Regions from separate parts of the Cobetia sp. MM1IDA2H-1 genome, predicted to be linked through region 1. Evidence: predicted binding sites of a transcription regulator. Region 1 holds the regulator's gene; the other holds the start of a gene.
The links. Region 1 encodes sigma-54, which starts transcription at its own class of promoters, with help from an activator protein. Its sites were predicted from a motif close to TGGCACNNNNNTTGCTNT; they were not measured.

Region 2: BOH68_RS09850 (ammonium transporter) is a predicted target of sigma-54. The motif match lies at 1,512-1,529, and genes of this name have one in related genera.

The regions. Positions count from the first base shown of each region.
Region 1 covers NZ_CM133225.1:802,902-806,781, forward strand. The annotation lists gene hpf (ribosome hibernation-promoting factor, HPF/YfiA family) at 1-225, opposite strand, end outside; gene BOH68_RS03420 (RNA polymerase factor sigma-54) at 825-2,273, opposite strand; gene lptB (LPS export ABC transporter ATP-binding protein) at 2,628-3,368, opposite strand; gene lptA (lipopolysaccharide transport periplasmic protein LptA) at 3,371-3,880, opposite strand, start outside.
Region 2 covers NZ_CM133225.1:2,305,451-2,309,330, reverse strand. The annotation lists gene BOH68_RS09855 (DUF1989 domain-containing protein) at 1-1,278, shown strand, start outside; gene BOH68_RS09850 (ammonium transporter) at 1,634-2,992, shown strand; gene BOH68_RS09845 (hypothetical protein) at 3,131-3,298, shown strand; gene BOH68_RS09840 (NAD(P)-binding domain-containing protein) at 3,439-3,880, opposite strand, start outside.

The sequences.
Region 1 (3,880 bases):
GTCGATGGCAGCGTACATGTTGGGGTCTTCTGCCAGGGCATGGAGGTCGGCGCCAGCGGCGTGCAGGGTGCAGGCAGCCTGTTGGCGTTCCTTCTCGATCGACAGTGTCACCTGAACATTGGTGATGTTGTCGTAATGCCGTTCGAGGCGAGCGAGCTTCTCGTTGACATAATCGCGGAGAGGATCGGTGAGTTCCACATGATGCCCGGTGATATTCACTTGCATGGACACGCTCCTTTATCCAGCGGGTTGCCTTTGAATTGTAACCCTTTTTGACTGCGAGCAAACCCTGATTGAACGCGCGGCCACTTTCTGACTCCGGCCATGGTCTCGTGGCGATCATCTGCTGGCGAGAGCGGCGGTGCCGGTGTACCGAGCGTCTACCCCGACAATGCCCAAGCTTTGAACAAAGATCAACGCTGCGCTGCATCGTGGGGCAAGGCTTGTCTTCAACCCAGCGAGGGATATCAGCAGGTTCTTCATGAGCATCGCCTCGCATCACGGACGGAATGGGGCTCGAGAAACCGGCCGTTTGTGGCCAATGTCAGCATTTACGTCGACGTTCGTGTGGCAGGAGTCGGTGGCGACCCCTGGCTATCTGTCCGTGGGATGTGAGGGAAAAAGAAAGCACTCTGGAGAAAAGTGGCTGGAAAAATAGGCAATTGGGGGCGTGAAGTCACTCACGCAGTCGCAAGGACAGGCATTGCCAACCGGTATTCAGACGACCGATTGGCAGATGATGTCAGGATGGCAGGTGCAAGGGGGCGAGCTTCAGCGCTCCGACGTGTGGAGCCCGCTGGCTTGCGGGTATCCGTTGTCGAGACTCACGCCAAGCGCTTGCGCTCGCTGGAGGAGGGGATGCCCATGGCCTCGCGATACTTGGCGACCGTCCGGCGCGCTACCTCGATGCCATCACTGGCCAGCAGATCCACCAGGCGTGAGTCGGACAATGGCTTGCGCGCCGGTTCTTCCGAGATCAGCTTGCGAATGCGCGCACGGATCGCGGTGCTGGAGTGCGCGTCACCGTTGCCGCTGCCACCCACCTGACTCGAGAAGAAGAACTTGAGTTCGAACACGCCTCTCGGGGTGTGGATATATTTCTGGGTGGTCACCCGCGAGATGGTGGATTCGTGCATCTCGACCACTTCCGCGATGTTGGCGAGGATCAGCGGCTTCATGCCTTCTTCCCCCTGCTCGAGGAAGTCGATCTGGCGCGCCATGATCTCGCGGCCCACCTTGAGCAGGGTGTCATTGCGTGAGGACAGGCTCTTCATCAGCCAGCGGGCTTCCTGAAGATTGTCCTTGAGGAAGGTGTTGTCCGCGGACTTGTCGGCCCGCTTGATGAGGGCGGCATATTCCGGCTGGATACGCAGCTTGGGCAGCGCTTCCGGGTTGAGCTCGACCTGCCAGCCGTGACGCGTATGACGGACCAGCAGGTCCGGGATGACGTAATCACTGGCAGGCTCGCCCCAGGCGGACGCCGGGCGCGGGTCGAGCGCCCGTACCAGACGAATGACGTGATCCAGCTCATCATCATCCAGGCTCAGGCGACGCTTGAGCAGCTTGCGATCGTCATTGCCCAGTGCCTCGAGGAATTGCCGCACCAGACGGCGGGCCTGGGCCAGCAGCGGCAGATCGTCCGGCAGCAGGGCCAGCTGAAGCAGCAGGCATTCGCGCAGGTCTCGAGCGAACACACCGGTGGGATCGAACTGCTGAAGGCGCAGCAGGACCTGCTCGAGTTCCGACGCCTTGAGGCCGGGCAGTCCCTGACCTCGCAGGCCATCGACCAGTTCGTCCAGGCTCATGCTCAGGTAGCCGGCCCCATCCACCGCATCGATCAGACTCTCCGCCATCTGGCGTTCACGCGCATCGAGGTCCGTCATCGCCAGCTGCCAGCGCAGATGGTCCTGCAGGCTTTCGACACTGGTGTTGCGATCGAAGTCCGGCCCGTCCTCGCTCGAGCTTCCGCTGCCGGAACTGGTCAGGCTGCCTGCGTGGTCCTGGTAGAGGTCCGACCAGTCACTGTCGAGAGGGTATTCTTCAGGAATCTCGCTGTTGGTCTCGGAGGTGGAGATCTCGCTCTTGTCCTGTGTCTCCGCGACATCCAGCGACTCGTATTCCTCGTCAAGCTCCAGCATGGGGTTTGACTCGAGCGCCTGCTGTATCTCCTGACGCAGGTCCAGCGTCGACAACTGCAGCAGCTGGATCGCTTGCTGAAGTTGCGGGGTCATGGTCAGGGAAGTGCCGAGTCGAAGCTGCAAGGTGGGTTTCATGGGGTCTGTCATTCACGGCAAAGGAACGTGCATCTACGCTATACCGTGGGTCGGGGCACTGACAAGGGGCAGTCGAGAATATTCAAGCAACTTGCATGCCATGTTGCCACCAAGGTGGTATGGACGTCATGCATTCGAGTGAGGTGTGGCAGAGCAGGAGGGTTCACGGGGAGATCACGCAAGCGCATGTCGAGGCGCTTGCGTGAGGGGGCGGGGAACGAGGCCCCGACAATGAAGCAGGAAGTGGCGGGTGCTGGTGGGTGCTGGTGAGAGCAGAAGAGGTCGGACGGCTCTCGTCAGGCTGACGGCTCTCACCAGGCTGACGGCTCTCACCAGGCTGACGGCACTCTCGGGCTAGAGCTTGAACTCATGACCCAGGTAGACATCACGCACCTGCTGGTTGGCGAGGATGGTGTCGGCGTCGCCATGCGCGATGATCTGGCCATCGCCCACGATGTAGGCGGTATCGCAGATGTCGAGTGTCTCGCGCACGTTGTGATCGGTGATCAGCACCCCGATGCCGCGGTCACGCAGCTGGCGCACGATGCTCTTGATCTCGCCCACCGAGATGGGGTCCACGCCGGCAAACGGCTCATCGAGCAGCACGAAGTCCGGCTCGGTGGCCAGTGCGCGAGCGATCTCCACGCGGCGGCGCTCCCCGCCGGAAAGGCTCATGCCGGCACTGTCACGAATATGCGTGATGCTGAACTCGTTGAGCAGCTCCTCCAGGCGTGCCTTGCGTCCGTTGCGATCCAGGTCCTTGCGCGTCTCGAGGATCGCCATGATGTTGTCGGATACCGAGAGCTTGCGGAAGATCGAGGCTTCCTGGGGCAGATAGCCGATGCCGGCGCGAGCCCGCTGATGCATGGCGGCGCCGGACAGGTCGTGGTCATCGATGGTCACGCTACCGGCATCCGAGCGCACGAGGCCGACGATCATGTAGAACGAGGTCGTCTTGCCGGCCCCGTTGGGGCCCAGCAGGCCTACGATGTCACCCTGGCGGATTTCCAGCGAGATGTCCTTGACGACCTTGCGACCCTTGTAGGCCTTGGCCAGATGACGAGCGCTGAGGGTACGTGGGCTGGCAGCAGTCATGCTCATTGGTCCTTGCTGGCATTGGCGCCACGTGGCGTCAGGGTCATGTGGACGCGTGACCCCTCGGAGGATGAGGCATCGGTGCCATTGCTGGCATTGACCTGGCGCTTGTCCAGGAAGTATTCCACGTAGCCGCCTTCGAAGGTGTCGTCGCCTTTCTCCAGACGGGCATCGCCGACCAGTTCCACCCGGCGCTCCAGCGCGTGGTAGCGAATGGTATTCGCCCAGCCCTTGACCAGTCGCTCGTCGGTATCGGGTTTCTGCTCCATGTAGGCGCGCTGGCCGGTGGCCTTGACTAGGGAGATCTCGCCGCTGTCGGCGCGACTGATGTCAACGCGCGCGGCATCCAGCTTCATGCTGCCCTGGCGCATTTCCACGCGACCGGTATAGGTGGCCGTGCCGGCCTTGTCATCCAGTGACAGTGAGTCGGCGGCAATGTTGATCGGCTGGTTGGCATCGCTGTCCAGCGCCAGTGCGGTCGGGGAAAGCGTCGTCATGCCAAGTGCCAGGCC
Region 2 (3,880 bases), 1.5 Mb from region 1:
TCCGCCTGTCCGGACGACATCGACGCCGCCAACGGCTGGGTGCCGACCGATATCCATGTGCGTATCTACGCCGCTGAACATGACTTCCCCCGCGGTATCGCTTATCGCAACCGGCCCGAGGAATTGCCGCGCATGACATTGCCCACCGCTTTCCATCCCTGCACCTCCGCCTTGACCAAGCAGTACATCGATTACCACGGCTACTGGCTGGCCACCCATTACGAGGGGTGGGGGGCCAAGGCGGAGTATCTCGCCTGTCGCGAACGGGTCGCGGTGATGGATCTCTCCGCATTGCGCAAGTTCGAGGTCGCCGGACCGGACGCCGAACGCCTGTTGCAATATGCGCTGACCCGCAACGTGCGCCGACTCTCCATCGGAGAAGTGGTGTATTCCGCCATGTGTCAGGAAACCGGCGGCATGCTCGATGACGGCACCCTGTTCCGCATGGGCGAGCAGACCTTCCGCTGGATCTGTGGTGATCCGGCCAGCGGCCAGTGGCTGCGGGATCTCGCAGAGCAGCAGGGCTATCGCGTCACGGTGCGCGACTCCACCCATCAGCTGCACAACATCGCGCTGCAGGGGCCGAAGAGCCGCGAGGTGCTGGCGCCGTTGATCTGGAATGCGCGTACCCAGCCGGAGGTGGAAACGCTGGGCTGGTTCCGCTTCATGGTCGGCCGTCTGGCGGGGCCGAATGGCATCCCGCTGATGGTGTCTCGGACCGGCTATACCGGTGAGCTGGGCTATGAGATCTGGTGTCATCCGCATGACGCCCCGGCCGTGTGGGAGGCGATCTGGGCGGCCGGTGAGCCGCATGGCATCGCGCCACTGGGGCTGGATGCCCTCGACATGCTGCGGATAGAGGCGGGGCTGATCTTCGCTGGCCATGAATTCTGCCCGCAGACGTCTCCCTACGAGGCGGGCATCGGCTTCACCGTGCCGATGAAGAGCAAGGAGGATGATTTCGTCGGGCGTGCGGCCATGCAGCGCGAGACGCCGGAATCCCGCCATCGGATCATGGGCCTGAAGATGGACAGCAGCGAGCTGGTCAGCCACGGCGACCTCGTCTATCACGGCCGCTATCCGGTCGGGGTGATCACCAGCGCGACCCGCTCTCCCTTGCTCAACCAGTCCATCGCCATGTGTCGTCTTGCCCCGGAGTTCTCAAGCCCCGGAACGCAGCTTGAGATCGGTCAGCTGGATGGTCACCAGAAGCGTCTCGTCGCCGAGGTGGTGACATTGCCTTTCCATGATCCTGAGCGTCTCAAGGTGCGCAGCTGAGTGATGCATGACGCATGGCCGAGACCTCGCGCGTGAGGCTGGCCGGTGACGATTCGTATATGCAGTACGACTCACGTCATATCACGGTGCAGGACGCCGCCTGCCTGCCTCAATAACGAACACCCTCTTGCCAGGTGGTGATTTCCGGGCTTCATATGTGAAGAGGTGTCCACGATTTCTAGAAGATATCAATGAAAACAACGTATTACTGAAGGTGGCCATCAGGGGTCATCTGGCATGTCGCTTGCTTTATCCAGCAGGTCCCCCTTGAAAAACAACAACAACCTTCGGGCAGACAGGGTTTCCACCGGCAGGCATGCGGTGTCAGACCCGGCCCGGAAAAGGAGAAAAGACGATGGATGAAAAGACGTTGCAAAGCATATTGGATATGCACCAGGCGATGAACATCGAGGTGTTCTACTGGTGGTGTACCGCCATCATGTTCCTGATCCACGCAGGCTTTCTGGCCTACGAGATCGGTGCCTCCCGTTCCAAGAATGCCTTGGCATCCGGCATGAAGAACGTGCTGACGCTGGCCTCGATCATCCCCGCCTTCTACTTCGTGGGCTGGTGGATCTACAACGCCTTCCCCAACGGGCTGATCCCCATCGAGGCTTCCGCGGCACTGCCCTGGAGCGCGAGCATGCGCCCGGACGCCGATGACATGGGCACCGGTATCTTCTTCGCGGCCTTTGCCCTGTTCGGTGCGACCACGGGCTCGATTCTCTCGGGCGCGGTGATCGAACGCATCCGCCTGGGCGCCTTCCTGTTACTGGCGGTGATTCTCGGTGCGGGTGTCTGGATCCTGGCGGGTGCCTGGGGCTGGCATCCGGATGGCTGGATGCTGCACAAGTTGGGCTACCACGATGTCGGCGCGGCGGGCGTGGTGCATGCCGTGGCCGGCTTCTTCGCGCTGGGCGTGCTGCTCAATCTGGGCGCGCGCATCGGCAAGTACAGTGACGATGGCAAGCCGCAGGTGATCGCACCGCACAACATGCCGATGACCTTGATCGGGCTGATGCTGATCATCGTCGGTTTCTTCGGCTTCCTCGGCGGCTGCATCATCTTCAACACCGGTGACATCGGCTGGACCACCATCTATGGCAATCGCACCAACCTCTCGGCCTTCGCCTTCAATACCCTGATGGGCTTCGGTGGCGGCGTGATCGGTGCCTATCTGTCCTCGCGTGATCCCTTCTGGACCATGTCCGGTGCGCTGGGCGGCATCATCACCGTCGCGGCGGGGCTGGATCTCTACAACCCGGGCCTGGCCTTCGTACTGGCCGTCACCGGTGGCGCCTTGATGCCGAAGATCGGCGCGCTGCTAGAGAAGCGTGGCCTGGATGACTCCGTCGGTGCCTTCGCGGTACATGGCTTCTGCGGCTTCTATGGTGTGGTACTGGTGGGTGTCTTCGCCGCGGGCTTCCCGAATGTCGGCGAAGGCGTGCCGGACGTCTCCTTCACCGGGCAGCTGACAGGCGCGGTGGTGATGGCAGTGACGGGCTTCGTGCCGGGTTGGGGCGTTGCCTATCTGCTCAAGAAGTTCAACCTGCTGCGCGTGCCGCCGCATGTCGAAGTGCTCGGGCTGGACCTGTTCGAAGTGCCGGCCAAGGCCTACCCGGAGAGCATGGCAACCGAGTCATCTTCCAGCGTGCCGGCACGTTCCGGTGGGGTGGTCGCGGCGCCAATGGACAAGCGTCCGGACATCAGCTGAGTCGGTTCTGACGATTACCCGCATGAGGATTGGCTCGTTTGTTGCAGCGTTCGTTGCCATCTGTCCTGAAGTCTGGCTGCCAGCCAGTGACGGAGCGAACGGGCCGATTCGTTTTCTTTCTTCTCCAGGAGTCTTGTCATGGAAACTGTCGATACTGCGGTACATGCTGCCAACTATGCGTTCTTCTTCAGCAATTCAGGGATGGTGGCGGTCAGTCTGTTGATCGCGGCTGGCGTCTGCATCTCGTTGAGCGTCAATATCCTGCGCCATGAGAAAGCGTCATTCCGCAGCAAGAAGACCCTCTGATCCATCGGGGCCTTCTTGCTCCGCAACCACAGAATGCACAACGCCGCGAAGCCATGCTTCGCGGCGTTGTGCATTCTGTGGGCCCGATGTCACATGTCAGGTGACACAAGGCCGTCAGTCAATCAGATCCTGTCCGTCACTCAGACCTTGTCAGTCGCGAGGGAGCGTTCGGCGGCTGTCTTGCCGCCTGCTTGTCTGGCGCTCTTGTCGGGCTGCGCCAGGAAGGCTTCCAGCGAATCATCCATCGCGTCGAGCCAGGGCGTGTGATGGCGCGGGGCCAGGGTGCCGGTCATCAGCGAGCGATAGGAGTAGTCACGGAAGGTCATGATGTTCTCGTGCTTGTGGTGCTCCCACTCGAGGAAGGTGCGATTGACGCCGTCGATATCGAAGCTCGGATAATCCGTCTTGGAAATCAGTGACTTCACGTAATCGCCCTGGAAGCGGATCATCGATTCATCGCTGTCCAGTGTCTCTTCCCGGTCACGCCATGCCTGACTGTCTGCCTGCATGGCCTCGCGGCTGGGCAGCGCGATCTCACCGAGAATCACGTCACGCACCCACCATGCCTGGGCATCGAACATG